DNA from 3 places in the Gracilibacillus sp. JCM 18860 genome. Region 2 is predicted to be linked to each of the others. Evidence: predicted binding sites of a transcription regulator. Region 2 holds the regulator's gene; each other region holds the start of a gene.
What was found. Region 2 encodes LexA, which represses DNA repair genes until DNA is damaged. Its sites were predicted from a motif close to CGAACATATGTTCG; they were not measured.
Positions count from the first base shown of each region.

Region 1: ACZ5R4_RS00315 (DNA polymerase IV) is a predicted target of LexA. The motif match lies at 6,712-6,725, and genes of this name have one in related genera.
Region 3: addB (helicase-exonuclease AddAB subunit AddB) is a predicted target of LexA. The motif match lies at 4,748-4,761, and genes of this name have one in related genera.

Region 1 covers NZ_AP043868.1:48,593-59,171, forward strand. The annotation lists gene ACZ5R4_RS00290 (isochorismate synthase) at 1-310, shown strand, start outside; gene menD (2-succinyl-5-enolpyruvyl-6-hydroxy-3-cyclohexene-1-carboxylic-acid synthase) at 297-2,042, shown strand; gene menH (2-succinyl-6-hydroxy-2,4-cyclohexadiene-1-carboxylate synthase) at 2,032-2,844, shown strand; gene menB (1,4-dihydroxy-2-naphthoyl-CoA synthase) at 2,841-3,659, shown strand; gene ACZ5R4_RS00310 (o-succinylbenzoate--CoA ligase) at 3,762-5,231, shown strand; gene ACZ5R4_RS00315 (DNA polymerase IV) at 5,228-6,475, opposite strand; gene ACZ5R4_RS00320 (ABC transporter ATP-binding protein) at 6,744-7,583, shown strand; gene ACZ5R4_RS00325 (hypothetical protein) at 7,702-8,016, shown strand; gene ACZ5R4_RS00330 (hypothetical protein) at 8,165-8,737, shown strand; gene ytkD (RNA deprotection pyrophosphohydrolase) at 8,754-9,248, shown strand; gene metK (methionine adenosyltransferase) at 9,672-10,579, shown strand, end outside.
Region 2 covers NZ_AP043868.1:368,727-379,305, reverse strand. The annotation lists gene ACZ5R4_RS02005 (Na(+)/H(+) antiporter subunit B) at 1-150, opposite strand, end outside; gene ACZ5R4_RS02000 (cytochrome c biogenesis CcdA family protein) at 169-873, opposite strand; gene ACZ5R4_RS01995 (YneF family protein) at 1,035-1,259, opposite strand; gene tkt (transketolase) at 1,418-3,418, opposite strand; gene ACZ5R4_RS01985 (DUF896 domain-containing protein) at 3,569-3,793, opposite strand; gene ACZ5R4_RS01980 (YneB family resolvase-like protein) at 3,876-4,541, opposite strand; gene lexA (transcriptional repressor LexA) at 4,800-5,420, shown strand; gene ACZ5R4_RS01970 (hypothetical protein) at 5,480-5,611, opposite strand; gene ACZ5R4_RS01965 (hypothetical protein) at 5,774-6,154, shown strand; gene ACZ5R4_RS01960 (ABC transporter) at 6,172-6,516, opposite strand; gene ilvD (dihydroxy-acid dehydratase) at 6,637-8,310, opposite strand; gene ACZ5R4_RS01950 (FadR/GntR family transcriptional regulator) at 8,470-9,144, opposite strand; gene ACZ5R4_RS01945 (hypothetical protein) at 9,150-9,596, opposite strand; gene ACZ5R4_RS01940 (YjzC family protein) at 9,786-9,968, opposite strand; gene ACZ5R4_RS01935 (YrhK family protein) at 10,199-10,483, shown strand.
Region 3 covers NZ_AP043868.1:1,358,917-1,369,495, reverse strand. The annotation lists gene ACZ5R4_RS07130 (DUF3939 domain-containing protein) at 1-75, opposite strand, end outside; gene ACZ5R4_RS07125 (competence protein ComK) at 279-833, shown strand; gene ACZ5R4_RS07120 (S8 family peptidase) at 1,062-2,390, shown strand; gene ACZ5R4_RS07115 (cell wall hydrolase) at 2,500-2,940, shown strand; gene ACZ5R4_RS07110 (TVP38/TMEM64 family protein) at 3,352-4,011, shown strand; gene lepB (signal peptidase I) at 4,075-4,623, shown strand; gene addB (helicase-exonuclease AddAB subunit AddB) at 4,802-8,275, shown strand; gene addA (helicase-exonuclease AddAB subunit AddA) at 8,275-10,579, shown strand, end outside.

The DNA.
Region 1 (10,579 bases), 320 kb from region 2:
TGTTGTTGCTAAATTACACCCAACCCCGGCATTGAGTGGTTATCCGAGCGAAACCTCCTTATCCTTTATACGTGAATTTGAAACACTAGAACGAGGGTGGTATGGAGCTCCAATTGGGTGGATGGATGATCAATTTAATGGGGAATTTGCTGTGGCTATACGTTCAGCACTAGTGCGAGAAAACAAGGTATCTCTATTTGCTGGATGTGGTGTAGTGGAGGATTCCGATCCAGAGCAAGAATATAAGGAAACAAGTATCAAATTCACCCCAATGCTGCAGGCATTAGGAGGACACTATGAGTTATCGTGAATCATTGACGAAATATATTGCGAATTTTGTCAATCAATTATATGTAAGTGGTGTAAGAAATGTGGTTATTTCACCTGGGTCAAGATCTACTCCGTTGTCTTTAACCTTTGCTGAATATGATCGCTTCCAATTATGGGTAGATATTGATGAAAGGTCTGCCGCTTTTTTTGCATTAGGTATGGCAAAAGAAACGAGAGAACCAGTAGTCCTTGTTTGTACGTCTGGTACGGCAGCAGCCAATTATTATCCAGCCATTATTGAGGCACATTATAGCAGAATACCGTTAATTGTTTTAACAGCTGATCGACCACATGAATTGCGGGATGTCGGAGCACCGCAAACGATTAATCAATTAAAAATCTTTGGAGATTATCCTAAATGGTTTCACGAAATGGCGTTGCCTAGTGCAACAGTAGAAATGCTTCGCTATGCAAGGAATCAAGCAAAACGTGCTATCCAAACCGCGTTACGTCCCAATTGTGGTGTTGTTCATCTCAATTTTCCACTACGCGAGCCACTTGTTCCTGACTTTACGTTACAGGATATATGGGGGGAAGAAGAGAAGAGTCTTACCCTTCGAGCGGTTAGTCAGTTATCGCAACCGAATGTAGAGCTACTAATAGATAAATTAAAAAATAAAAAACGGGGCATCCTAGTCTGTGGTCCTCAGGATCGAACAGAGCTAGGATCAGCTATCGTTGACCTAGCAGAAGCATGGGGGATTCCTATTTTTGCTGATCCATTATCTCTATTACGTAATGGTAAACATTCGAATAAATGGATTGTGGAAGGCTATGATGCGATCCTGAAATCAAAGGCTGTTCGCGATTTGCTAGAGCTTGACTTTATTATTCGATTTGGTGCTATGCCAGTTTCTAAGGCTTATTTACAGCTATTACAAGAAAAGCAAGGTATTGAACACATTGTCGTCGAAGAAGGAGAAGGATATCGAGAGCCTGTTGGTGTGCCTACTCATTTTCTTAATCATTGTGACGGGGTTCATTTATGTCGTGATTTGGCAAGCTATCCAATCAAAATCGATGAGAAATGGTCAGCTAATTGGAGGAAATGGAATACGTACACGAAAGAAGTGTTGATGGAGAAACAAGATCGATTAACAGAAGGACTTGCGGTAATAGGTATTCAACAAACTATTCCTGATCATACGGTTCTCTTTGCTAGTAATAGTATGCCGATTCGAGATGTAGACACCTTTTGGTTCTCTAACCAACAGCTAGTGAAAGTTTTAGCTAATCGTGGTGCAAATGGGATTGATGGTATTATCTCGACCGCTTTAGGCATTAGTGCCACTAATAAGCATACCACCCTTTTGATTGGAGATGTTTCTTTTCTGCATAGTTTAAATGGTTTATTGTTGGCTAAAAATTATCGATTAAACCTAACTATTGTATTAATTAATAATAATGGTGGGGGTATTTTTTCCTTTTTACCTCAGGCTAAGGATAAGAGTAAGCATTATGAATTGCTGTTTGGTACACCTCAAGATATTGATATACAAAAACTTGCAGCGGCTTATGATGCAAGCTACGAAAAACCAGAAAACTGGACCAATTATGTTAGAGCTTTGGAAAACTCGTACCAAAGAGGTGGGCTAACTATTGTCGAAGTGGAAACCGATCGTACAGAAAATGTTAGCTGGCATCAGCAAAAATGGGATCTGATAAAACAGTACTTGCTACATGAATTAGAGGGCTCTGACGATGTTCTTTGAGGTAAATAGTAATCACTACTGGGTGGAAAAGGTTGGAGAAGGACCGCCACTTGTTATGCTTCATGGTTTTACTGGGACTACCCATACTTGGGGTGAATTAACAAAAAAATTGGCTAACAAATTTCAAATCATAAAAATAGACTTGCCTGGTCATGGGAAATCAACTACTCCCAATATTCATTCTATGGAGGATTGTTGCTATGATTTGGCACAAATCTTTAATCAATTGCAATTGTCTACTGTTCATCTGTTAGGTTATTCTATGGGAGGAAGGACTGCTCTATCATTTGCTTTCCTTTATCCCAAACGAGTTCGCACACTTGTATTAGAGAGCGCGACACCAGGTATTGCAGATTCACAGGAAAAGAAAGCTCGTGTTCAAAAGGATGAAAAGCAAGCTAAGTTTATTTTAACAAACTCTTTGAAAACATTTATTGATACGTGGGAAGAAATTCCACTATTTATTTCCCAAAAGTCTCTTCCTCTATCTATGAAAGAGCGGATACGAAAGGAACGGTTAAGTCAAACCAGTCATGGACTAGCCCAATCGTTACAAACAATGGGAACAGGAGTGATGCCTTCTTGGTGGGAACAATTAGGTGAGCTAACCTGTCCTGTAGCCATTATAGTTGGTGAAAAAGATCAAAAGTTTGTTCAGATTGGCATAGAAATGGAGAAAAGGATACCAAATAGTTATTTATATGTTGTGCCAAACAGTGGACATGCAATTCATGTGGAACAATCAGAGATTTTTGGTACAATAGTAGATGAATTCTATTTCAAGAAGGAGGACATCTTATGACAGTCGAATGGACTAGTGAACGCACATATGATGATATTTTATATGAAACTTACAATGGTATTGCCAAAATAACCATTAACAGGCCAGAGGTACGTAACGCTTTCCGTCCTCACACAGTAAATGAATTGATCGATGCTTTTACATATGCTCGTGATGATGCAAGCATTGGTGTCATTGTTCTTGCAGGTGCTGGTGACAAAGCATTCTGTTCCGGTGGAGATCAGAAGGTGCGCGGACACGGAGGATACGTTGGGGATGATGAAATTCCTCGCCTTAATGTCTTGGACCTACAACGACTTATTCGTGTCATTCCTAAACCGGTTGTTGCAATGGTTTCAGGTTTTGCTATCGGAGGCGGGCATGTATTACATGTTGTTTGTGACTTAACCATTGCTGCAGACAATGCGATTTTTGGTCAAACAGGCCCTAAAGTCGGTAGTTTTGACGCTGGTTATGGTGCGGGGTTGCTTGCTCGTATAGTGGGACACAAGAAAGCGCGTGAAATTTGGTATTTATGCCGTCAGTATAACGCACAAGAGGCACTAGATATGGGACTTGTAAATACGGTCGTCCCATTAGAAAAATTAGAAGAAGAAACCATTCAATGGTGTGAAGAAATGCTGGAGAAATCTCCAACTGCCTTACGTTTCCTAAAAGCTTCATTTAATGCAGATACAGATGGACTTGCAGGACTTCAACAAATGGGCGGGGATGCAACTTTACTTTATTACACAACAGATGAGGCGAAAGAAGGACGCGATGCGTTTAAAGAAAAACGTAAGCCAGACTTCAAAAAGTTCCCACGTTTTCCTTAATAACATGATTCCGTCTTCTTAGATGGTAAACCGAAAGACGAAACCTAGTTTCATAAGTATGAAACTAGGTTTTATCTATGACGATAATAAAGGAGGGTTCCTATGAGTGAGGTAATGGAGCATTGGTTAGACAAAAGGGTAGCATTAAGCCCAGATGCTTTAGCTATTGAAACGCCTGAAGGAGAACAATGGACTTTTTTTCGGTTACAGCAAGAAGCAAAACTATTTGCAAAAAAACTCGCAAATGTCGCTTGTAAACAAAAACATATCGGCATATTATCAGGCAATTCGGTTGAAATGGTCGTCGCCTTTTTAGCTTGTACCTATATACAAGCACCAGTTGTTTTTCTAAATACACGGCTTACGGAAAAGGAAATCGAAAAACAGTGCCAGGCTGCTGATGTTGATTTATTGCTTACTAGTACTTACTATCGATCTAAAGCCAAGCAATTATCGACTACCTCGTATACGTTTAATCAAATAAGAGAATTAGAAACAATGTCTATATCGCTTCCATCTTCGATTAAAATGGAGGGGCTCTGTTCGATGATGTTTACATCAGGGACCACAGGAACGGCAAAAGCTGTCATGCATCGCTATAAGAATCATTGGGCAAGTGCGGTTGCATCAGCTTTGAATTTAGGATTATTGTCAACAGATAAGTGGTTAGCCTGTTTACCATTATTTCATATTGGTGGTTTATCGATTATTCTAAAAGGGATTATTTATGGAATGCCAGTTTACCTTTTAGAAAGGTTTGATGAACAAATAGTACATCAGGCTATTATAGACAAGGGTGTTTCCATTGTCTCTGTTGTTTCCGTGACGTGTATGCGATTATTACAATTACTAGGTAAGCAACGCTACCCTAAAAATTTTCGTTGCATGCTTCTTGGAGGTGGACCGGCTCCGCAGCCATTACTAGAAAAAGCCCGCGCTCTTGATGTTCCGATTGTACAAACCTTTGGAATGACAGAGACTTCTTCGCAAATTGCAACATTAAATGAGCATGACGCTTTGCGAAAAATTGGGTCTGCAGGGCACGCTTTATTCTCTGCTAGCTTAGAGATTAGAAAAAATGGGAAACAAGCAGCTGTGAATGAGATAGGAGAAATAGTTGTCAGAGGTCCAATGGTCACGGATGGCTACTATAAGCGAGAAGAAGCGAATCTTGCTTCCTTTCAAGAGGGATGGTTTTTGACAGGTGATCTCGGTTATCAAGATGAGGAAGGCTTTTTGTATGTCGTTGATCGAAGAAGTGATCTTATTATTTCTGGCGGGGAAAATATTTATCCTGCTGAAATTGAGGACTGCCTATTGTCTATGCCTACTATTGCAGAAGCCGGGGTTGTCGGTATTCCTGATCCAGTGTGGGGAGAGGTCCCTGTTGCTTTTGTTGTTAAAAGGGATGGGGCTTTGACTCAAGACGATATTGTAAAACATTGTCGGAGCCGACTAGCCCGGTTTAAAATACCGAAACAAATATTTTTTACTGATGTTCTTCCTCGTAATGCTACCAATAAATTGCAGCGCCACCAACTGAAGAAATGGATAGAGGAGAGAAATGGTTAAGCATAATGACCACCGATTTTTTTGCTGCGTTCGATCGTAATACCCGCATCTGTATAGCTAGTTGCACGCAAAATCGCGGTGGACCCATGTTGATCACGGATGGTATCCATCACATAACCAATATCCTTCTTCTTTCCTTTATCTTCAAATAGCTGGAGCTGTGTCTCTATATCATCATATAAATTATTTAAACTAACGGTGACACGGCGGATTTTACTATGATGGTCATAGAATTCATGGAAAAGCTGTAAACAAACATGATAAATGTCCATCGTAACATTAGTAGGTAAGTCAAGAGAACGCGAGCGATGGAATCCGCCAAGATTATTTGCATATCCAATGCTTAAATGGATTGTGCGTCCAGCCTTTTTGCTCGCTCGAGTTCGTCTTGCTACTTCTTCACATAAATCTAACATGCAGACATAGGTTTCTTCTTCGGAATAATCTCTTAATAATGTAATTCCATGACTAAAGCCTTTTTGCTCTTCCTTTTCTGCTTCGGTATAAATAGGACTGAGGTCAATCCCCCAAGCATGCCAATATAGTTGCTCTCCCATAATACCAAAGCGTTTCTTTAATTGTTCTAAAGGGTGTTGTGCTAATTGTCCTAATGTCAAAATCCCCATGCGTTGAAGGTGCTTTTTGAGTCTACTGCCAATCCCCCAAATTTTTTCTACTTCTACAGGCCAAAGCAATGCTTCGACATCCTCATATCGACATGTAGCAATCCCCGTTTTCTTTGCATATAAATCCATTACTACTTTTGCTAAAAATTTATTATCACCAATCCCAATAGCACAAGTGAGTCCCATCGTTTCGTAAATTTCTGTTTTTAACATGTGTGCAATTTGATAGGCATTACCATATATCTTTTCCAATCCATTAACGGTTAACCACATTTCATCGACAGAGTATGGATGAATAGCTTCACGTGGAGCATAGCGATAGAGTAATTTAGTAATTTCAATCGATACTTTTACATAATCCCCCATTCTTGCTTGCACGATATGAATATTTGGATCCTCTGGTAATTCAAAATAGCGACTGACATTTTTTACTCCATACCGCTGTTTTAATGCTGGAGAAGCAGCTAGTATGATGCTACCGGATCTTGTTTTATCTCCAACGACTGCTAACATTGTCGTCATGGGGTCAAGCCCTAGCTTGACACACTCGACACTAGCATAGAAGGAACGCATATCAATACATAGGATGTTATTTCTCGGAAAAGTATGATAATCCATTGATGTTCTCTCCTCTTGGATTTTTAACACAAAAAGGAACGTGTGTTCTCTATAGTATAGTACAAAGAAGTGGAAATAAGAAGAAACAAAATATGGAAATTAAATATTAATAAAAAACTCCTTCATAATTGATAAAGATTATCATTGACATTTTTGCAGAAACCCACTACACTAAAAAGTAGAAGATACTTAGAGAATGGAACGATTAACCATTTAAGGAATAACACAAAGGTTTGCGAACGAACGTAAGCGAGGGAGAGGTTCCAGAATGGAAACATTAGTAGCAAAGGATTTAACATTAGGTTATGGAGAAGAAATTATTATAGATGATTTAGATATTGCTATTCCAAAGGGTGAAATTACTGTCTTTATCGGTGGAAATGGTTGTGGTAAGTCAACATTATTACGATCATTAGCGCGTTTATTAAAGCCAAAAGATGGTGATGTAGTACTTAACGGAAAAGACATTGCCAAAATACCTACAAAGGAAGTAGCAAAACAACTAGCGATTTTGCCTCAAAGCCCAACAAGTCCAGAAGGATTAACCGTTGAAGAATTAGTGAAGCAAGGACGTCATCCATATAAGACGATGTTCAAGCGTTGGTCTCCAGAAGATGAGCAGGCAGTCAATGAAGCTTTATCGGCAACGAATATGACGGCATTAAAAGATCGTGAGGTGGATTCCTTATCAGGCGGGCAACGTCAACGTGCGTGGATTGCGATGACTTTGGCACAAGGTACAGATACGGTTTTATTGGACGAACCAACGACTTATCTTGATATGACTCATCAAATTGAAATATTAGACTTATTGTTTGAACTAAATGAAAAAAGAAAAAGTACGATTGTAATGGTTCTACATGATTTAAATCTAGCTTGTCGTTATGCTCACCATATTGTGGCAATTAAGGATAAGCAGGTTTACGCGCAAGGTAAGCCAGAAGAAATAATTAATTGTGGCTTAGTACATGATGTTTTTCAAATGAAGTGTGATGTGATGTATGACCCAATGTTCGGAACACCGATGTGTATACCACATGGACGTGGACGCTGCTTAATTAAAGAAGCAGTCGAAGAATCCAAACAAAAGCAAATGCAAACTGTGTAATAAAGAAAATCCTTTATCTGTTTAGAGATAGAGGATTTTTTATGCCTTTAGAAAGGCAAGTTTTACTAAGTATGTTTTCCCTCTTCTAACATATAACTATCGAGAAGGAGTGAAAACAATGGAAAAGAAAAAATATTATGTTAATATAGGTACCCAAGAAATATCTCACATCCCATATGGTGGTAATGCAGAGTTTGTGATTCAAGCAAACGATGAAGAAATCACATTACTTAGACTAAAATTTGATGAAATACATGATGCAGATCTAAGCACTTATGTACGAGCACATATCCCTTTTACCCCTTATCATAATGATCCACAAAACGATGCATATGATGAAGGGATAAAAGGTGTTTATCAAATGATATATGAACTAGCAGATGAAGAGACGAAAGCAGCTATGGATAAATACAATATAGGTAAAGAGAACTGATTTATTAATAATAAATAAAAAAATGAAACATTTTCTCTCTCTAAATCGTCTTTTTAATTAAAGTATTCATTTTAAATAAATATCTAGTAATAAAGGTTTAATTTAATAGGAAAAAAGGTAATAGTAATATAAGATGGGGGGGAGAGCATTGAAGAAATTATTGGTAACATTGACAACAGGAATACTTCTTATTTTTGCGATCATGATTGTTAGCCAATACAACACCGATCAAAGTCTAGCAACTGGAAAAAACAATGCCTACAAACAACAAAGTTTAAACAATGCCAACTTTGAGGATATCAAGCAACTAGTAAAGGAAGAAAAACAAACAGAACTATCCCATGAAACCATTGTCGAGCTAACCGATAAATTTATGCAAACATTAGTACAGGAAATAGATGGCGACAACAAGATTATTCACTATCAAACAAAAGAAGAGCTGATTCAAGCTTTTGAAAAAATAACGACAAAAGAAGTAGCCTTGCCTTATGTAGAATACTATTATCAAGAAAAGCAAGATGGCTTATATATTGTACCAACGGAAACACCACCATGGTTCCAAAAGGAAAACAACTATGAAAGAACAAGATTAGATGGGAATATAGTAGAAATAAGTCAACAAAATCAAACAGATTTATATGGCAATTATATGATTAATATTCAGTTTAAAAAAATCAATAATCAATGGAAAATAGTTAAGATTAGCCATGTAGATTCATAAGAGGTAAAATAGATGTATGAAAACTTTTTATGATTATTATCACAATAAGATACAGCTATCCTTTGAGGATCATCCCTTTAATAAAAATCCAAAACATGTTTGGGTTATCTGTCGCTATCAATCCAAATGGCTACTAACGAAACACCTCGATCGTGGACTAGAGTTTCCTGGTGGAAAAGTAGAAAAGAATGAGACAGCAGCCGAGGCTGCTATTCGAGAAGTACATGAAGAGACGGGAGGAGAGGTTGATCAGTTAACCTATATTGGCCAATATTATGTCAAAGGGAAGCATGATCAACTAACCAAAAATATTTATTATGCTGAAATAAGTGGCTTAGCCAAAAACGATCATTATTTTGAAACAGCAGGACCTGTTTTATTAGATTCGTTACCAGAAGATATTCAATCAAATATGGCCTTTAGTTTCATTATGAAAGATGATGTTTTAACCTATAGCATTCAGTATGTGAAAGAAAAGCTTTTGATTAATTCAAATCAATCAAGAAGCTAAGTTTGCTTTATTTAAGTATTTAATGTCCGTCAGCGCACTGCTATCCGAGCCTTAACAAGGCTCGGATTTTTTAGATAGACATCGTTCCAGCAACCATCAGAAAGAAGCTAGTTACTAAAAATAAATTGACTTTATTATCCACTTCCGATACGATAAAACAGTGTGGAGACGTATGCCATAAAGGGAAGCGTACTTATTTTGGAGTAGGTTTCTCTTCATTTTGTTTGATTAGCTTAAAATAATGTTTTTATAACCAACTAAATAAATCGGTTTAATTGTGATTGGGTTTTCGTGCATTCTGTCGATAAAAACGGTATAGTAGTAGATAGAGAGTTAGAAGAGAACATTAAGAATTCATAAATAGAAAAGACAGAATCAAAGTGCTCAATTGGAATGGAAAGTGTTGAAGGAGGAAAAATGATAATGCCAGAAAATAGAAGATTATTCACATCAGAATCAGTCACAGAGGGTCATCCTGATAAAATCTGTGATCAAATTTCTGATGCGATTTTAGATGAAATAGTGAAAAATGACCCCAATGCTAGAGTAGCTTGTGAGACGACTGTCACAACAGGATTAGTTCTTGTTTCTGGAGAAATTTCTACAAGCACGTATGTTGATATTCCTAAAATTGTTCGCAATACTATTAAAGAAATCGGTTATACAAGAGCAAAATATGGCTTCGATGCAGAGACGTGTGGAGTGCTAACAGCCATTGATGAACAATCAGCAGATATCGCTGGTGGTGTTAATGTTGCATTAGAGGCAAGAGAAGGTAAAATGTCAGATGATGAGATCGAGGCAATTGGTGCAGGAGACCAAGGATTAATGTTTGGTTATGCTAATAATGAAACACCTGAATTAATGCCACTTCCAATTAGTTTGGCACATAAGTTAGCTAAGCAATTATCTGACGTAAGAAAAAATGGTACGCTGAGTTATTTGCGACCAGATGGTAAAACACAAGTCACCGTTGAGTATGATGAAAATGACAAACCGATTAGAATTGATACGATTGTTATCTCTACTCAACATCATCAGGATATAACACTAGAGCAAATTCAAGCAGATTTAAAAGAATTTGTTATTAACCCAATTGTTCCAGCAGAACTCTTAGATACGGAGACAAAATACTTTATCAATCCAACAGGCCGCTTTGTAATTGGTGGTCCCCAGGGAGATGCAGGACTTACAGGAAGGAAAATAATTGTAGACACTTACGGTGGCTATGCACGTCATGGTGGTGGAGCATTCAGTGGAAAGGATGCAACAAAAGTGGATCGCTCTGCCGCTTATGCAGCACGCTATGTAGCAAAGAATATTGTTGCAGC
Region 2 (10,579 bases):
CAGAATGGCAGCAGAGGTCATCAGCCCACCTACAAATCCACCACCTGGTGCGTTGTGTCCTGCTAATAATAAATAAACAGCGAATCCAAGCAAAATAAAGGAGATCAATACCGTCATTGTCCGTAAAATAAGATCATTTGTCCTCACCATACCATTACCTCTTTCTATTTAGAATCCTTTAAAATTAAAAAACCCTGATAAAAACGATGTTAGTTTTGTCATGAGATCGAAAAACAAGAAAAATCCCATAAAAATCATGACATAACCGCCTATTTTTACTAATTTGTTACTATTACGCTTAATCCAATTTAATTTACCTATGAAAAACGCTAGAATAAAAAAGGGAACTGCAAAGCCGAGTGAGTATGCTGTCATTAAAAGTATACCCGCTTCTGTATCTGTCGCCGCTAAAGAGATCACCGCCATTAGAATAGGCCCAGTACAAGGTGTCCAGCCAAGTGAGAAAGCCATTCCAATAAAGAAAGATCCTATAAAACCTGCTGGGCGATTTTTAAAATGAATTTTCTTTTCCTTCATTAAGAAGGAGAAATTCAATAGCCCCACGATGATCAAGCCAAAGAAAATAATGAGGATCGCTCCAACTTGTCTAATAAGGTCCTCCCAGCGAAATAAAAACTCGCCAATAAAACTTGTTGTAAAACCTAGTAAGATAAAAATGCTAGAAAACCCTAGAAGAAAGCATAACGTATGAATAATACTCTTATAATTAAACATACCTTGCTCTTCTTTTATATCATTCACGCTCATCCCGGTAATATACGATAAAAACGCAGGATATAGTGGTAGCACACATGGTGATATAAAAGACAAAAAGCCAGCGCCAAAAGCAATAAAAATGTTTATTTCCTGCACGGAAGTCACTCCATCTACCATATTCTTATTTCAAGTAGTATATTAATGGCAGTTATGGATTATGTATATTAGTTCTTAGCTCAACTGCCAAAATACCCTACATATAGCATAAAACCCTTGCTTCATAATAGCAAGGATTCTAATTCGACAATTATGTTACATTATTTATTATCCATTTGATTGTTCATGGCACGCATCATCTGTTTGATTTTCTTTTGCGATGGCTTCTGGCCCATTTGCATCATCATCGTGCGTAACATTTGTTCATTGATTGGTGGGTTTTTCTTTAAGTAGTTCATCATATATTTTCTCGCGATAAAAAAGCCAAGTGCAACACCGGCTAATAATGCAACCACGATAAATATAATCCAAAGAAAAGTGCTCATTAAAACGTTCCTCCTTCAAATTCTCTCTCATACAGTATAGTAAATGTCGATTAATAATACAAGCATCGGTAATAGAAAAATTGTGCTAAACGACAAATTTAAACAGATATGAGGCAAGTAAAAATCCTTAGCTCATGAGCTAAGGATTTCTACGACCATTAAAATAATGAATGAACATGCTTCACTACATTTTCTACTGTAAAGCCATATTCTTCGATAATTTTATTTCCATTAGCTGATGCACCAAAACGATCAATCGCAATGATAGCACCTTCTGTACCTACATAACGCTCCCAACCAAGGGATGATGCCATCTCAATACCTACACGCTTCTTGACTGCTTTAGGTAGTACAGATTCTTTATATGCTGCATCCTGCTTGTCAAAACGATCCCAAGAAGGAATACTTACAACACTCACATCTTTTCCTTCCTCTTTAAGTGCTACTTGTGCTTTTACCGCTAATTGCACCTCAGAACCAGTTGCTACGAGAATCGCATCAGGTGTTTCTTTAGAAGATGGGCTTACGATATATCCACCTTTTTTCACACCTTCATACGCCTTTTCCGCAGTCCCTTCAAGTGTTGGAAGGTTTTGACGTGTTAGAACAAGAGCTGTTGGTTGATCTGTTGATTCTATTGCTAAACGCCATGCAGCTTGAACTTCATTTCCATCAGCTGGACGAATCACTGATAAATTAGGCATTGCTCTAAATGCTGCTAATTGCTCAACAGGCTCATGTGTTGGTCCGTCTTCTCCTACTGCAATCGAGTCATGTGTTAATACATAAGTTACTGGTAAGTTTTGAATAGCAGATAAACGTACTGCTGGACGTAAATAGTCACTGAATACGAAGAATGTACCACCAAATACTTTTAATCCACCGTGAAGTGCCATACCATTTAATGCAGCTGCCATCGCAAATTCACGTACACCGAACCAGATGTTACGTTTGTCAGGCTCTGCTGCAGAGAAATCACCAGCATCTTTTAAGTTAGTTTTATTAGAGCCTGCTAAATCAGCGCTTCCACCAAATAAGGATGGTACAGTTTTAGCGATAGCATTTAATACTTCACCAGATGTTGCACGTGTAGCGGCTGTATCTTCTCCTGCCTTATATACAGGAAGGTCTTTATCCCAATTTTCTGGCAATTTATTTTGAATTGCATCATCTAGCTCTTTAGCTAGTTCAGGAAAAGCATTTTTGTAAGAAGCAAATAATTCGTTCCATGCTTTTTCTTCAGATTCGCCTTTATCCACAATTTTAGTTTGGAAATCTTGGTATACTTCGTCAGGAACGTGGAATGGTTCATGCTCCCACTTATAAAATTCTTTTGTTAAGGTCACTTCATCTGCTCCTAATGGGGCACCATGAGATGCAGAAGAGGCAGATTTGTTAGGTGAACCATAACCAATAACGGTTTTTACCTCAATTAACGTTGGTTGATCCGTATTTTCTTTGGCTTTCGCAATAGCTTCTGATATGGCCTTCGTATCATTACCATCTTCTACTAAGATTACTTGCCAGCCATATGCTTTAAAACGATCTGCTACATTTTCGGAGAAGGATTTATTTAATTCACCATCCAAAGAAATATCATTGGAATCATAAAGTGCAATTAATTTGCCTAGCTTTAAGTGAGCGGCTAATGATGCCGCTTCGTGAGAAATACCTTCCATTAAATCCCCATCACTTACAAGGGCATAAGTGTAATGATCTACTACATTATAATTGTCTTTGTTATATTTAGCTTCCAAGTGTTTCTCAGCCATTGCCATTCCAACACTCATAGCAATTCCTTGTCCAAGCGGACCAGTTGTCGCTTCAACCCCATCCGTATGATGCACTTCTGGATGTCCAGGAGTTTTGGAATCCCATTGACGGAAATTTTTTAAGTCCTCAATAGTAACTTGATAACCGGAAAGGTGTAACAGGCTGTATAAAAGCATGGAACCATGACCTGCTGACAATACAAAGCGATCACGATTAAACCATTTTGAGCTTTTCGGATTATGTGTCATATGTTCTGTCCATAGAGTGTAAGCCATTGGTGCTGCACCCATAGGTAAACCTGGATGACCAGAGTTAGCCTTTTCAATTGCGTCTATTGACAAAGTTCGAATCGTATTTATCGACATTTGTTCAACTTGATTTGACATGTAATTATCCCCTTTCAATAAGCAAAATATGTACGCACATCTATAATCCTATAACGAAATGCCAAATAAGACAAGTATATATACGAAAAAAGGTGTTTTTTTCTCGTAACTATTTGAAATGATGTACTTAAATCCGAGAAATAGTGTACACTATTTCTTGGATTTAAGTTTTTTAAGCTTCTCTGGTGTCACATCATTTCCATTTGGGTCAACGACTGTCATCCCTTTCATATGATTTTTAAATGATTTTCTCACATTTTGCAAATACTCTTGACGTAGCTGTTGTTGTTCCTCTTTTTCTTTATCAGATAAGCGGACTTTTTTTGCTTTATTGGCCAACTCATTAATTCGAGCAATTTTTTCCTTTGAAAGCATTTTTAAGCTCCTTTTTTTGATTACTAGGGTATAACCTTTTTCAAAATTAGAAAAAGAGCATACTCACAATTGTATACTCTCTTCATTGTAATTTATTTTTTTTATTTTTTTCAAGCATAATGTATTCTTGATAGCGTCTATGGATCGTGGCCTTAGAAACTTCATAGCCCATCCCTTTTAAGATCGAGGCAATCTCTTGAAAGGTTAGCTTATTTCCTTTTAACCGAACTACTTCATCGATTGGAAATTCCTTTCGTTCTCTTCCCTTAGCGAGATGTTGATTAGTTAGGTTGTCTGCTGGGTTATAACCATTTTGGACTGCCTTTTTCATCCCTCTTTTTATTTTAGCGTTATGTAGCTTTCGTTGGTATTCCTCTACAATAGATACTATTTGTAAGACCATGGAATCCCCTTCAGAAAGCTCTAACTTACCACCTTGCGATAATGAATAGATGTCTACCTCTAGCTTAGCTATTTGATGTAATAAGGCAATTTTTGCATTTCCCCTACCTAATCTTGTTTCGTCTTGGATAAGTAGAAGGTTTGCCTGCTTTCTTTGAAATGCTTCGAGCATATCAAAAATCCCTTCTCTTTCTACCTCATAGCCACTTTGCTTTTCTTTGATTATTTTTACTACATTTATATTGCTTTTTTTAGCAAACTCTATTAACTCCTCTGTTTGCCTTTTTAATGACGTTGACTGAGTATCCTTTTCTGTACTAACTCTACTGTATATAATGGCATGCACGGACTACGACTCCTTAAATACTAAAGATAATAGAACTATACAAGAAAATAAGCACTATAACAAAAGAAAATAAATAAAATAAGTCAATTTTCGATAACTTTTTTAACATTTTTACCCCTCCATAGAACTTTTGTTCGTACTTTTATTATATACGAACAGAAGTTCCTGTCAAGTGTTTTTTTCGAACGAATGTTTGTGAATTTAGAAATGGTATGATATACTATTTTTAATAAATCATACGCAAAAGGAGTTTCATAAATGACAAATTTATCAAAACGACAAGAGCAAATCCTTGCCTATATCAAGGAACAGGTCGATTTAAAAGGTTATCCTCCTTCTGTTAGAGAAATTGGCCAAGCCGTTGGGTTAGCTTCTAGTTCTACTGTTCATGGCCACCTTGCTAGACTTGAGAAAAAAGGATATATTCGCCGAGATCCAACAAAGCCTCGTGCTATAGAAGTACTAACTCAAGAAGGGGAAGCAGATATTCCTCAAATGGAAGCAATGTTTGCTCCTGTCATTGGTAAAGTTACGGCAGGTCTTCCTATTACCGCTGTTGAAAATATTGAAGAATATATTCCGATTCCAAGCACTGACACACATGACAGTGACCAATTATTTGTATTAGTAATTGAAGGAAACAGTATGATCGAGGCTGGAATATTAGATGGTGATAAAGTGATTGTTAAACAACAAAACACTGCACAAAATGGGGAAATTGTGGTAGCTATGACTGAAGATAGTGAAGCAACTGTAAAAAGATTCTTCAAAGAAAAGGATCATATTAGATTACAGCCCGAAAATGCTACAATGGATGCACTTATTTACGATAATGTGAGCATCTTAGGTAAAGTGGTTGGGTTGTATCGTCATTTATAAAAAGGAAAAACGAAGATCATAGGTCTATGATCTTCGTTTTTTTATACAATATATACGTTTTAATCTCGTTCTAACTTATGTTCCGTTTCCTCAAATAATATGTCTAATTCCTCTATTTTTCGGTCTATATCTTCTTTTGTAATCACATGCGGGAGACCTTCTTGTTCATGCTTTCGAATACTTAAACTCATACATATTCCTCCTGATATGATTTCTAGATATTATATTATTCGCCATTTATTCTCAGAATCCTTGTTAAGATTTGTAAAATTAACTATTTATTTTACATTGCATAAAATATAGAGATTCGACTATAATAGGAACATATGTTTGTTACCTGAGGAGTGAGTGTAATGAGATACATTGGTGAACAAGAATTTAAAACAGCAACACGATTCTTATTTCTCACGATGACCATTCAAGTCATCCAATCTGACATTAAGCGATTGGAAAAATTATCCCCTTTTAAAATTAATGAGCCCTATTTGGCACTACTGCATCGATTAGAGATCAAAGCTACCGCCGAAAGACGATTGTTAAAACAAGAAATGTACAAGGAAAATATACAAGTTATCTTATCTGACAAAGATGGCACGTTTACCGAATATACATTTATTTGCAAAGGAAAGGAAGAGAAACGAAGATACTTCAACCCCGCTATTCGTAGTAAGGTGAGGAATATGATAGAGGAACTAATTAGTGGTGAGGAAAACAAAACAGAAACCTGTCAATAAATGGTAGGTTCTTTAGGTCATGCGTAAGTGCGTCGCTTTAATGCACCATATACCTCTTGGGCATGTTGATCACCATGTTTAGAAAGATGATGTTCTATATCCACCCTTTTTTCTTCAAAAAAGGGGTGAACTTGGGTGGTGTCTGCTATATGATAGATCCCTATTAAAATCTCCACGCCTTCACTTAATAAGAAGCAGTCTACTGTCTTCAGTAAAATATGGATAATAGCTGGAATCTGAAGAAATGCCTCTTCAGAAGTTAATCCCTCGACCAGATTCTCATAGGCATTTTGAAAATACCATTCATCATTTTCTAACTTTTTCTCCCAATCCTCAAAAATATTTAAGATAGCATTCTCCATCCTTTTTCTGTACTTTCTCCAATTAGACTTTTGTTATATTTCTGCTGTGTAAAAATTAACATATAAAATAAACGTTTGGAGAAATGTCCAAACGTTTATTCGTTAATTAAGATAATGATATTAGATGCTCATAACGCCACCTTTGGAAGCATTTGTTACGAGTTTAGAATATCTACCCAACCAGCCATTTTTAATTTTAGGCTCAAAAGGTTTTAGTGATTTTTTACGTTCTGCTAACTCTTCATCGGATAAGTCTACATTTAATGTACGGTTAGGTAAGTCGATCTTGATAATATCTCCATTTTCAATTAACGCAATTGGACCACCTTCTGCCGCCTCTGGAGATATATGACCAATTGAAATACCACGTGATGCTCCCGAAAAGCGTCCATCTGTTAGAAGTGCCACTGTTTTCCCTAAGCCACGCCCCATGATAGCCGATGTAGGTGCTAGCATTTCTGGCATTCCCGGCCCACCTTTTGGTCCTTCATAACGAATGATCACAACATGCCCTTCCTTCACAGTGCCATCATCAATTGCAGCCTGTGCTTCATCTTGAGAGTTAAATACAATAGCTTCACCTTCGAACACTTTGATAGAAGGATCTACAGCACCTACTTTAATTACAGCACCTTCTGGAGCGATATTTCCGAATAGGATCGATAAACCACCAACAGGGCTATATGGATTGTCAATTGGACGAATAACTTCTTTATTTGTAATTTCATAGTCGCTGACAAGATCACCCATTGTTTTGCCGGTAATCGTTAAGCGTTCTGGATGAATGGCACTAGGTATCTTTGTTAACTCGTTAATGATCGAGCTTACACCACCGGCCCTATTAATATCATCCATCGAAATGTCGGATGCTGGCATAATTTTTGCAAGATATGGTACACGTTCAGCGACTTTATTAATGTCTTCAAGATCATATTCAATACCTGCTTCACGAGCAATGGCTAGTGTGTGCAATACCGTGTTGGTGGAACCGCCCATTGCCATATCTAGTGCAAATGCATCGTCAATTGCTTCTTTTGTAATAATATCACGAGGCTTTACATCCTCTTCAATCATACGAACTAAATGTTTTGCTGCTTCGTAGATTAGTTCTTTACGTTTTTCACTAGTAGCGACAATCGAACCATTTCCTGGAAGGGCTAAGCCTAGCATTTCCATTAAACAGTTCATGGAGTTTGCTGTAAACATACCAGAGCAAGATCCACAAGTCGGACAAGCATTCGCTTCAATATCGTTAAATTCTTCTTCCGTCATTTTACCAGCTTTATATGCACCGACACCTTCAAAAACAGATGTCAAGGAGAGTTGTTTTCCACTTGAACTCATACCAGCTTCCATCGGCCCACCTGAGACGAAAACAGAAGGTACATTTGTACGAGCAGCTGCCATTAACATACCTGGTGTAATTTTGTCACAGTTCGGAATGTAAAATACACCATCAAACCAGTGAGCATTAATTACTGTCTCTGCACTATCTGCAATTAATTCACGACTTGGCAAGGAATAACGCATACCAATATGCCCCATCGCAATACCATCATCTACACCAATTGTGTTGAATTCAAATGGAATACCACCTGCTTCAATAATGGCTTCTTTTACTACTTTCGCAAATTCTTGTAAATGAACATGACCAGGTATAATATCAATATAAGAGTTACAAACACCAATAAATGGTTTCCCCAAATCCTTTGCTTTTACTTTTCCTGTAGCATACAAAAGACTACGATGAGGGGCACGATCTACCCCAATCTTAATCGTATCACTTCTTCTCATCTGCACACACCCCTGTATTTTTTATATGTAATATGTATTTTATATCGACAGTTGTCTGCTGTCAATAGTGTTGTATGAGGTCTTAAAAAATTTCTATCATTATAGGCTTTACTTTTGCCACAAAAAAACATCCTGTGCTTAACAAGATGCCATATATCCTTATTCAATTCCTAATTCCTTCATAGCGTGTAGAATATGTATTTTCATGGCGCTTTTTGCACCTTCTGGATTACGATTTTTCATGAATTCCATAATCATTTTATGATCATTAATTGTCTCTTTAATCGCTAGCTCTTTTTTCTTAGAAAGAATAACTCCTTTGTCAATCGCTTGATAAATAACAGGCATAAGCTTTTCCATAAATTCATTATGGGTAGCTTTAACAATTGATTTATGGAAATTTTGTTCAACTGCTGTCCTATCCTCATTCCGGTTAATTCTCTCTTCAATTTGGAGTCCATATTCTAGAATTCGCTTTAACTCAACATCCGTCGCTCGAATCGTAGCATAATAAGCAGCTTCTGGCTCAAATATTAGGCGCATTTCATATAAATCCTTCGCGTTAATTTTAGCATCTGTCAAAAAACTTAAGGATTCTATGTTATTTACATCAATATCTTCTTTGATATAAGTACCTTTCCCTCTTTTAATCTCTACAATACCATTTGTCACTAAGATTCTAATCGCTTCGCGAAGGGTTGTCCTGCTAATATTAAGCTCCTCGGAAAATTCATTCTCGTTTGGAAGCTTATCGCCCGGGTGAAATCTTTTTTCAATTGCAATCATGGACATAATATCATCCGCTACGCTATCTGATAATCTTTTTTGCTCCATATAATTTATTCCACCTTATTGTCTTTTAGAAAAGACATTTCCAAATCTGTTATCCATTTCAAAAGTTCTTGCTGTGTTGTTAACAATTTAATGGCTGGTCCGCTGTCGGTTCCTATTTGATGATTTATTTGACCACTATCTAAAGTGATAAACAAGATTAATTCATTGTTTGCCAAATCGTTGGATCGAATATAGATGAAGCTTAAGTCAGGCTCTAAACCATTCAAATAATCTACCGAATCACCGATTAAAGGAATGGATTGGATTTGCTCCTTTAATAGTTGAATATCCTGCTCCGTCCAAATGATATTCGTTTCAATTGTAGAAAATCCGAAAGATAAATACGTGTCTAAACTTAATCGAATAGTGGCACCTACTTTTACTTTTTCCTTTAATTCCATTTTAAGCTCTACCCTACTATAATCATAGTGTAAATCTTTTAAAGAAACCAATATTAGCGCTCCTATTCTATTTTGAATTTATTCGTTTTCTATAGCCTTTTTTAGGTATAGTTGTATTATATACCCAAGCAATAGTTTCTGTACATACTATATTTAAATAAGCAGATACTTCTATTTTTCATAAATAAAATGATCTAAAATCAAGAAAGAGCCGCACCACGGCTCTTTCTGTTCATCTCATTATGCTTTTACCCAATTCACAGCTTTATTACTTGATGGAGAAGGAGGAAACTGTTCGCCTTCTTCCAATCTAATTTCTGTATCACCCTCGTTAGTGGATCCTTCGTTAACTAAACTGTCAATCTTGAATAAACCACTTTCCGGGGCCTTTTCTCCTGTTTTGTAAGTTTGCTTGTTTGCCATGATTCTCCACCTCCTAATAAATTCAAAAGCTAATTATTAGCTTTTCTATAAAAATGTATACCACTGATTTACGTATATAAACATTAAAAGGCTTTAAAATAGAAATGTAATATTTATGTAATATTTATGTAATTTTAATTGAACCTACGCTTATCTTTAATGTGTAGCTTTTTCTAAACATGGGTAATGTAGAGTGAAAATTCAATTTATGGAAGGAGCGGACTTAGTATATGCGAATACCAAAAATTAAAAATTATACAAATGGGGATACAAAGGACATAAGCATAGCGGGTCAGTCATTAGAAATTTATTTTAAAGAAAAATATGCTTCCTTACAATTACTTGGGGATATATTAGTTGGTATATTTTTTGTAAGCGGTAGTATATTAAATTTCTTCCAAAGTGTAAGCTTATACGGGAATATCCTTTACTTATTAGGAAGTATTTCTTTGACTATCCGCCCTTTATTAAAAATAACCAAAAGAATTTGGATTTACAAACAGAATCCTAATTAATTCTAGTTCACGATCTAATTGTGATTTGAGCATTAAGATTATACTGTATAATTACTTATACAAAGGTTAGCGGCACCTACCTTTTAAGTGGGTGCT
Region 3 (10,579 bases), 990 kb from region 2:
CATTTGAGCATAAGATATTTCTTTTACAGGGTGCTTATCTTCTGGCTTCTTTTTAAGTAGTATCTTTCTCCACATATTTCTCACCACACTTGATTCAAATTTTTGAAAACATCCTTAATGAGTGAATAATTGCTACATAGATTTTATCACATTTTGATCGATTTCATGGAAAATTTAATAGTCTAAGTAAATTTACCTAATTTTTCTATCATATTTTATCAAATATTGGTACATTATAGGTGGTTTTAAACCAAACCACACAAAAGGAGGAATTAATGATGGAAACATTACAAGAGAGACTTACGGAAATTAGTCCAAGTACATTAGCCGTTATCGGTGAGAGAGAGGAGGGAGACTATTTAACTAAGGTTATGGAATATGACGAAGAGGATGATTATGAAACAACTCATAGTGCTCAGAAAGTTATGGATATTACCTGTAGAGAATTCGGTATAAGTTTAAGAGGGTTAATTGAAGGTTCACGAATGCTCACAGGTATTACACATAAGCCACCCATTGCCATAGATCGAATGAGTGGCATGTATTTTTTTCCTGTCGAATCTCCATTAAGGAAATCCTGTTCATGGATTGCTCACTCTCATGTTCAACAAGCAGAAAAGCTTGAACGAAATCGCTCCAAAATCATCTTTAAAAACAACCGCACCATCACCTTAGATATTTCCTATGCAACGATCATTAATCAAATTTACCGTACTGCTCAATACCGATACTTACTAGGGAACAAAATGGAGGATGTCCTTCAATTATCTCACTATGTTGCTGAATCTGGATGGAAACGAAAAGAGCCAGGTATTAAAAATAGACATATGTGAAAGAAGGAGTCGTTATCATCTAGGTAGCGACTCTTTCTGCACACACTTTAAAGAGAATTTATAGCAAGGATGAAACTCGATGGGGTCGTTAGAGGATGAGCAGATGTGAGTGGTACGTTCAATCCTATTTTGTTCATTTGCCTTTTTTGAAAGATTTATAGACAATCATAAATGCCAAACCCTCTATGCTCTCATAGCTTGTAAAAAAGGTAGAAATGAGGGGATAATTTGTTTGGCTATTCCATGATTCAGACAGTACGAAACTATGCGAGTAAATTAGATCGTCCTCTGCGCAATGAGTTAGTTAATCTCTATAAGCCTCTAAAATTTACACCGTGCTTTTTACACCGAGTATTAGAGAATAGGTTAAAACAGAAGAAGAAAATATCTGTCATTGTACAGTTTCATCAAGAGGCTTATGAGTCTGGTTGTCATCAAATAGAGGGAATTATCAATAGTCATAGAAAAAATAAGTTATACCAATATTATTCTAGAATTTCTTGTTGCTCAGCTGATATGACTCCAGACAGTTTGGAGATATTGCTAACTAATTGTAAACATGTGAAGAAGGTTTATAAAAATAGAGAGGTTCATGCATTACTAGACGTCGCAGTGGAATCAGCTAATGCAAAGCAAGTGGTTCGCAATAATACCATGTTAACTGGTAAAGGGACAAAGATAGCGATACTAGATACTGGAATCTACCCACATCAAGACTTATCAGGGAGAATTACTGATTTTGTAGATTTTATTAATTATCGTTCCGAACCTTATGATGATAATGGCCATGGAACACATTGTGCTGGGGATGCAGCAGGAGATGGATCTCTTTCATCCGAGAAATATAGGGGGCCCGCTCCAGCAGCCAGTGTAGCGGGAGTAAAAGTTTTAAATGACACGGGAGCGGGCTCTTTAGATACCATTATGCAAGGTGTAGAGTGGTGCATTCAATATAATGAAAGCAATTCCGATAGTCCAATAGACATTATTAGTATGTCTCTAGGAACCGAACCGTATGATTATGGGGAAGAGGATCAGGATCCTCTCGTACAAATTGTTGAAGAAGCATGGAGCAGTGGGATTATTGTTTGCGCAGCAGCTGGCAACAGTGGTCCAGATCCACAGAGTATTTCAAGTCCTGGCCTCAGTGATCTTGTTATAACTGTTGGAGCCTTAAATGATCGTGATACTCGAGATACACGAAGTGATGATGAGGTAGCTAGCTTTTCAAGCAGAGGTCCAACCATTTATGGGCAAGAAAAGCCAGATATTTTGGCACCAGGTGTTGACATTATATCATTGCGTTCACCAAATTCTTATATAGACAGATTGCAAAAATACAATCGCGTCGATGGGGATTACTTTGTCATGTCAGGTACATCGATGGCAACCCCTATTTGTGCTGGAATTGTGAGCTTGATCAAAGAGCAAAATCCTCTATTAACGCCAGATGAAATAAAAGAATTACTGAAAAACGGTACCGATTTATGGGAAGACCGTGACCATAATATATATGGAGCAGGTTATATTAATGCTGAAAACTCGATACCAAAGTAATGGACTGGTTAATCAAGCAGAATAGGGCAACCTTTCAATTTTGACTCAGTTGATACAATCTACATTTTTGCAAGGCTTTCCTCATACAATCATGTAGAGGTGATAAAAGATGCCAAGAGTTAAATATACCGATAGTGATGTTGCTTTGATGGCAAGGATGATGAGGGCTGAAGCCGAAGGTGAAGGTGCTTTAGGAATGCTTATGGTCGGTAATGTTATTGTAAATCGCTTAAAAGCCGGTTGCTTAGATTTCCAAGGCTTAACATCTATACCAGATGTTATTTATCAAGTACAGGGAGGAAATTACTCGTTCGAAGCGGTACAAAAAGGAAATGTTTTTTACAACAGAGCAAGGAGTAAAGAAAAAAGACTAGCCAAACAAACATTAGATTATTGGCGTCAACATCCTTCTAAGTTTGCACTATGGTATTTTAATCCATATGATGTATGTCCACCTACTTGGTATGGCCAACCTTTTACCGGCCAATTTAAACAACATTGTTACTATGAACCGGAAGCTAATACGTGTGAAGGTGTCTATAGATGGTGAAAATCTCCACAGCTGTGGAGGTTTTTTTCTTTTATATGAAGTAAAATGAGAAATAGTAAGTATCATGGTAATAGAATAAATGTTAATTTGAGCTAATCAAGATTAGGAGCTATATCTTGGCAATAATGCTAATACCACGAGAGAAAACAGAGGTAAAGAATTATATCTAGGCAATAATACCAATACCACGAGAAAGAACCGAGATAAAAGCAATAGAACAAATAAAATAAAAATTAGTGAGATACCCCCGATATAAATTATAGAGAAGGAAGTATATAGATAATGGTGCTTAATTAAAAACACACTAACATTTTCTGTTAGGAAAATCAGTTAAAAAGTATTAAAATAAGGATAAATATGATTCCAGCAAACTTTTTTCCAAAGATTTGTTAAAGAGGGGTTCATTTATTTATGTTTACATATAATATAAGTAATATTGACAATATTAATATAGAAGAAATCAAACAATTAATTGAAGCAAATGATTTTGACCGACTTGTTTCCTTCCTGCTTAGAAGCTATGAAAGCCTAGGACCAATTCCAGGCTTTTTACTTCCATTTTTGGAGGCATTTTTGCCATTTTTACCTTTAGTTGTTTTTGTCATGACGAATGCTGCAGCGTACGGACTGTTAGAGGGATTTCTCCTTTCATGGAGTGGGGCAAGTATGGGGGCTATCGTAGTTTTTATGATCGTCCGAAGATTTAAGGATATACGTTTATTGAAATGGATTCGAAAAAATAAACAAGTCAAGAAAGTCATGAATTGGTTAGAAAAGCATGGATTTGGTCCATTGTTTTTATTACTATGCTTTCCGTTTTCGCCTTCGGCCATTATTAATTTGGTTGCAGCATTGTCGGGGATTAGTCTTTATCAATTTGCATTAGCGGTTTTGTTAGGGAAATCGGTAATGATTTTCACTGTATCCTATATTGGAGATAGTATCGTTTCCTTTGCGCAAAATCCGGTAAAGACTATTTTAGTAGCCATAGGGATTGCAATTATTTGGATATTTGGAAAGTATTTAGAGAAACGATTACAAAAACGTGCAGAACGAAAAAATTGGAAATAAAAAGGATTAAAGTTGATGGAATGGGGGTAAATTAGTAATATTAATCCCTTTGGAGGGAATATTATGAAACAAAAAAGAATATGGCCGATTGTTAGAGTTGTGTTATTTGCACTTTTACTTGCTTTTTTCTTTCGCTCCTATTTATTTGCAAGTTATGTGGTAAATGGCAAGTCAATGGAACCTACTTTACATGATGGGAATCTATTAATGGTGAATAAAATGATATATGACTTAAAAGAAATAGAACGGTTTGATGTCATCGTCTTTCATGCGAATAAAGAAGAGGATTATGTTAAACGTGTAATTGGGATACCAGGTGATCACATTGCCTATCGGGACGATACGCTTTATTTAAATGGAAATCCAGTAGAAGAACCATATTTAGAACCATTCCGTGAAAGTGAAGAACGACCATTAACGGACGAGTTTACCTTAGAGGAGTTAACAGGTGAAAGTAAAGTTCCACCAAATATGCTGTTTGTATTAGGGGATAATCGCACCAAAAGCTTTGATAGTAGAGAAATAGGCTTTATAGATCAAAGTTCAGTCGTTGGTAAAGTAGATGTCCTTTATTGGCCGATGTCAGATCTTAATTTTCAATTTATCCAATAAAGTGAGAGATATTACGGACCGTTAGCACGATAATAAATCAAAAAGTAGAAGGCACAAGCTTACTTGGCCCTCTACTTTTTTCTTTGTTCCAAAGAATACAGCCGAGATTTTTCCACTAAACAAAAGAACATTAGTTTGGTATAATGAGTAAAAGAGAGGACAGAGAGTAGGTGCTTGAATGTTACGTTTTATTGTAGGTAGCTCTACTGTAAATAAAAGTGAACAATGTTTAATGGAGATAAAAAATAAGCTTCAGCAAAACCCTCAGGGATCGCCAATTATTTATTTAGTTCCAGACCAAATGACGTTCCAACAAGAATATGCCTTACTAAACGATCCAGAGCTAAATGGATCCATACGTGCCCAAATCTATAGTTTTTCAAGATTAGCTTGGAGGGTTATGCAACAAACAGGAGGGGCAACAAAGAAATTTATTACTTCCACAGGGATTCAAATGATGTTACGTAAAATAATCGAACAAAGAACATCAGATTGGAAGGTTTTTCAAAAGGCAGTAGAAAAACAAGGCTTTATCGAACAGTTAGAAGAAATGATGATAGAATTTAAACGTTACTGTATTACGCCAGAGCAAGTCACCGCACAATTGATGGAAATGGATCGCTTTAAGCATCAATCAATGGGGGAACATGCCTTAAGAAATAAGCTGGATGACTTATATTATGTTTATCATCATTTAGTCAAGGAACTAGAAGGAAATTATATTGATAGTGAGGATCAGCTCCAGCTCTTAACGAAGAAGCTAGTGGAATCCAACTTCCTAGAAGAAACCGAAGTGTACATTGATGGATTCCATCGATTTACTCCACAGGAATTGCTTGTTATAGAAGCAATGCTTCAAAAGGCACAAAATGTGACGATAACCTTAACTATGGATCAAGCAGATGAGATTATTGCAGAGCCATTAGATCTTTTTTACCAAACGAAAGAAACATTCTTACAATTGGAGCAACTAGCACAGAAGCATAGTATTAAAATAGAAAAGGAAACACTCAGTAAACAAACAAAAGAAAACACTGCCTTTATTCATTTAGATCAACATTTTGATAGTAGACCCGCAGTACCATATGAAAAAAAAGCACCAATTAGAATGGCAGAGGCAGTCCACCCAAGGGCAGAGGTAGAAGGTGTAGCACAGGAAATTATTAAACTTGTGCGTGATGAAAACTATAGATATCGAGATATCGCGATATTGCTTCGTGAGCCTGATGTTTATCATGACTTAATTACGACGGTTTTTGATGATTATCAGATTCCCATTTTTGTGGATGAGAAACGAACCATGCTTCACCATCCCTTAATTGAATGCTTACGATCACTATTAGATCTCATCGAAGGAGATTGGCGTTATGACGCTGTTTTCCGTGTATTAAAGACAGGTCTAATTCCAGAAGGAAAAGAGCAACCAAGATTAGATCAAGAAGCGATTGATGAGCTCGAAAACTATGTCTTAGAGTACGGAATTAGAGGGAAAAATAGATGGACAAACGATCAGCCTTGGGTTTTTCAGCGCTTTAAAGGCTTTGATGAATCAGCACAAACAGATAGAGAAATGGCTATCCAAGAAAGAATCAATGCATACCGAATGCAAGTAGTGGACGCACTAGCACCGATAGATCAAGCGATAAAAGAAGCGAAAACTATTGAGCAAAAAGCGATTGTACTTTATCAATGGCTTGAGGAAATGCAAATTCCAAAGCATTTAGAAAAAATTCGTGAACAATATGATGAAGAAGGTCTTGTGGAAAAAGGACGTGAGCAAGATCAAGTATGGGATGCGGTTATTCAATTGCTTGAGGAAATTACGGAAATAGCAGGCGAGGAAGAAACGAATTTGAAGCTATTTCGAAGTATCTTGGAATCCGGGTTTGAATCACTACAATTCTCTCATGTTCCACCAAGTCTTGATCATGTCGTCGTTGGATCCATTGACCGTTCAAGAATGCAAGGGGTAAAATGTGCACTTTTACTTGGAGTGAATGAAGGTACATGGCCAATGAAGCAGAGTAGTGATGGAATTATTACGGAGGAAGAACGTGCTTTGTTGCAGGATAATGGTTTTCAACTAGCAGAAGGAAGTAAACGGCAATTATTGGATGATTGGTTTTACGTTTATCTTGCGTTTACACTGCCTGAAGATTATCTCTGGATTAGTTATCCTATAAGTAATAGTGAAGGAAAAGCAAAGGTGGCTTCTTCTTTAATTAAGAGAATGGAGGAGCTTTTCCCACAACAATGGGATAAAATCCTACTTCAAGATCCTGAAGAGATGACAGATGCTAGAAGATTTGTTACGACACCAAGAAAAACAAGAGGTGCTCTAACCTCCCAATTAGCAAGACAGCTACGCGGCTATCCCATTGATCCAATATGGCAGAATGTGCTGAACTGGTATATAGAAAATATAGAGGACAAGCTCACGAATCAGCGAGTTTTGCGAGGGCTATTCTATCAAAACAAACCAACTAATCTTTCCTCTACTACGGTTGAGAAAATGTATCCAGAAAAAATAAAGGCGAGTGTCTCTAGATTAGAGATGTTCTACCGTTGTTCCTACCAACATTTTGCTAGATATGGTTTAGGATTAGAAGAGAGACAAACCTATAAGCTTGATGCTCCAGATATAGGTCAACTCTTTCATGAAGCTTTAAAACAAATAACCGAATGGATCCAAAAGGATGGATTGAGGTTTGCAGATATTCATGAACAAGAGGCGAGAAATTATGCGAACAAAGCGATCAGTTATTTAGCACCAGTATTGCAGCATCAAATCCTACACAGTTCGAAACGTTATCAATATATACAAAGGAAGCTGGAAGGTATTGTCGCTAGGGCCACCTTTATCCTTAGTGAACAATCAAGACTAACGAACTTTTCTCCTGTTGGTTTAGAAGTTGGATTTGGATATCCAAACCAGTTGGATCCTCTAGAAATTCCATTAACAGATGAGCGAAAGCTTTTACTAAGAGGAAGAATTGACCGAATTGATCAAGCGACAGACGAAGAGCAGCTCTACCTTCGAATTATTGATTATAAGTCAAGTGCCAAAGGGTTGAATTTAGCAGAGGTTTATTATGGATTAGCTTTACAGATGATTACTTATTTGGATGTTGTCTTACTGAATGCGGAAAAATGGTTAGGTCAAAAAGCAACTCCTGGTGGTGTATTATATTTTCATGTGCATAATCCCATGCTTTCGCTATCTGAAAGCTTAGCGGATGAGAAAATTAATGCAGAGCTTTTTAAGCAATTTAAAATGAAAGGTTTACTACTAGATCAAGAGAATGTTGTGAAAATGATGGATACCTCACTGGAGTCTGGTAGAAGTAATGTTATTCCAGCAGGATTTAGTAAGTCAGGTAAATTCTATAAAGGATCAAAAGTGGCGGAAGAAGAAGTATTTCAAGATTTGCAAGCCTACATAAGGCAATTAATGAAAAACGCAGGTTTATCGATGATAGAAGGAAACTTGGAGTTAAATCCTTTCCAAAAGCAAGATCAAACAGCTTGTACATTTTGTTCCTTTCGATCAGTTTGTCAGTTTGACTCAACATTGCCCGAAAATAATTATCGTAGACTGCAGGATTTACAAGACGAAGAAGTAACAGAGGCAATTAAGCGAGGTGAGTTGTAATGCCACAATGGACAAAGGAACAAGAAGAGGCAATTTATCAATCTGGAAGCAACATTCTCGTTGCTGCAGCAGCTGGTTCAGGTAAAACAGCAGTCCTAGTAGAACGAATTATTCAAAAACTATTAAACAAAGAAACTCCTGTTGATATTGATCAGTTACTCGTGGTAACTTTTACAAACGCAGCTGCTCAAGAGATGCGTAACAGAATCGGTGAAGCTTTAGAAGAAGCATTAGCAGCAGATCCGGGATCGAATCATTTGAAGAAGCAAATATCCTTGCTACAGCATGCCTCGATTTCTACTTTACACTCATTCTGTATGGAGCTTGTACGTAAATACGCTTATCGTTTAGATATCGACCCGAGTTTTCGAATTGCAGATGAGGTTGAGGCAGATATGATTCGCCAAGATGTATTAGAGCAGCTTTTTGAAGAGTGGTATGGATTAGAAGAGGACGCGGAACAGGAGGCATTTTTCCAAGTTGTCGATCGTTTCTCCAATGATCGGAATGATTTGGAAATTGAAGGTTTAATCTTGACTTTATATGAATTTTCGATTCAACACCCTAATCCTGATTTATGGTTAGAGCAGCTTGCAGAAACCTATGCTGTAGAAGAAACAACAGATGAGTCTACGTTAACCTGGCTAACCATTTTGAAGAAAGAGGTTGCACGTCAATTAGAAGTAATGGAGATGCAAATCACCCAGGCATTAGAGTTAACGAAAGAGGCAGATGGACCATATCACTACGCAGAAGCTCTAGATTCGGACAAAGAGATGATACAGCAGGCAAAAGGAGCTATTGCACTATCATGGCAAGAAGCACGAGCAGTTTTTACTAATGGAAAATTCAAAGCATTATCTAGAAAAAAGGTGGAATGTAGTGAGGATAAAAAGGATCAGGTCAAAGCTTTTCGAGATGATCTAAAAAAAAGGTGGAATAAGGTTGCCTCTGATTGGTTTAGTCGAGATTTATCTTTCCACCTTGCTGATATGAAGGAGCTTTATCCAATAATTAATCATTTAACTAAAATGATTAAGGACTTTCGTTTCCACTACCAAGAAGCCAAAAAAGAAAAAGGACTCGTCGATTTCAGTGATTTGGAGCATTTTGCCTTAGATGTATTATTAGAAGACAAGTCCGATAAGCTTCCTTCTTCAATTGCTCTAGAGCTAAGAAAAAAATACCGTGAAATTATGGTGGATGAATATCAGGATACAAATATTGTTCAGGAAACGATTCTTACAAGTATTGCAGATCAAGACAATGGCAATATGTTTATGGTAGGGGATGTGAAGCAAAGTATTTACCGATTTCGCCATGCTGAGCCATCACTTTTTATTGACAAATATACTCGATTTTCTGAGGAAGAAGATCCAGGCTATCGAATTGATCTAGCGCGCAACTTCAGAAGTCGAAAAGAGGTATTAGTTGCCGCAAACTATGTGTTTAGGCAATTATTTGATCAAGAGGTAGGAGATTTAGAGTATGATCAAGATGCAGAGCTCATTTATGGAAATAAGAGTTATGACGACATACCACTTGCTCAGCCTGACACAGAGATCATCATTATTGATCAAGAATCGAATGAAGCAGAAAGAGAAGCCCTAGATATGGAGTTAGAGGATAGGGAAGACCTGGAAAAAGCACAGCTTGAAGCAAGAGCGTATGCTAAAAAAATACAATCTTTTATTGGACATGATGACCGACCTCCACTTCAAGTTATGGATAAAAAAACATCTATGCCTAGAAAAGTTGAGTACCGAGATATTGTTATTTTACTACGCTCGATGACATGGGCTCCGACCATTATGGAGGAATTCAAAAAACAAGGAATTCCAGTCTATGCTGAACTATCTACCGGCTATTTGGCTGCAATCGAAATTCAAGTAATGATGAGTTTATTAAAGATAGTCGATAACCCAAGACAGGATATTCCTTTAGCAGCAGTGCTGAAATCACCAATTGTTGGATTAGATGAAAACGAGCTAGCAGAGATTCGTTTGACTAAGAAAAACAGTACCTATTATGAAGCGACTAAAGCATATTTGGCTAAAACAGCTGGTGGGCAAACAGAAGGCAAGCTTGATGGCTTTATGACAAACTTAGAAAAATGGCGTAAAGAAGCAAGACAGGGGGCGCTATCTGCTTTAATTTGGCAAATTTATCAGGAAACAGGTTATTATGACTTTGTTGGTGGCATCCCTGGTGGTAGACAACGTCAAGCAAATCTAAGAGCACTATACGACAGGGCAAAGAGCTATGAATCGACTTCCTTTCGAGGACTTTTCCGTTTTCTCCGCT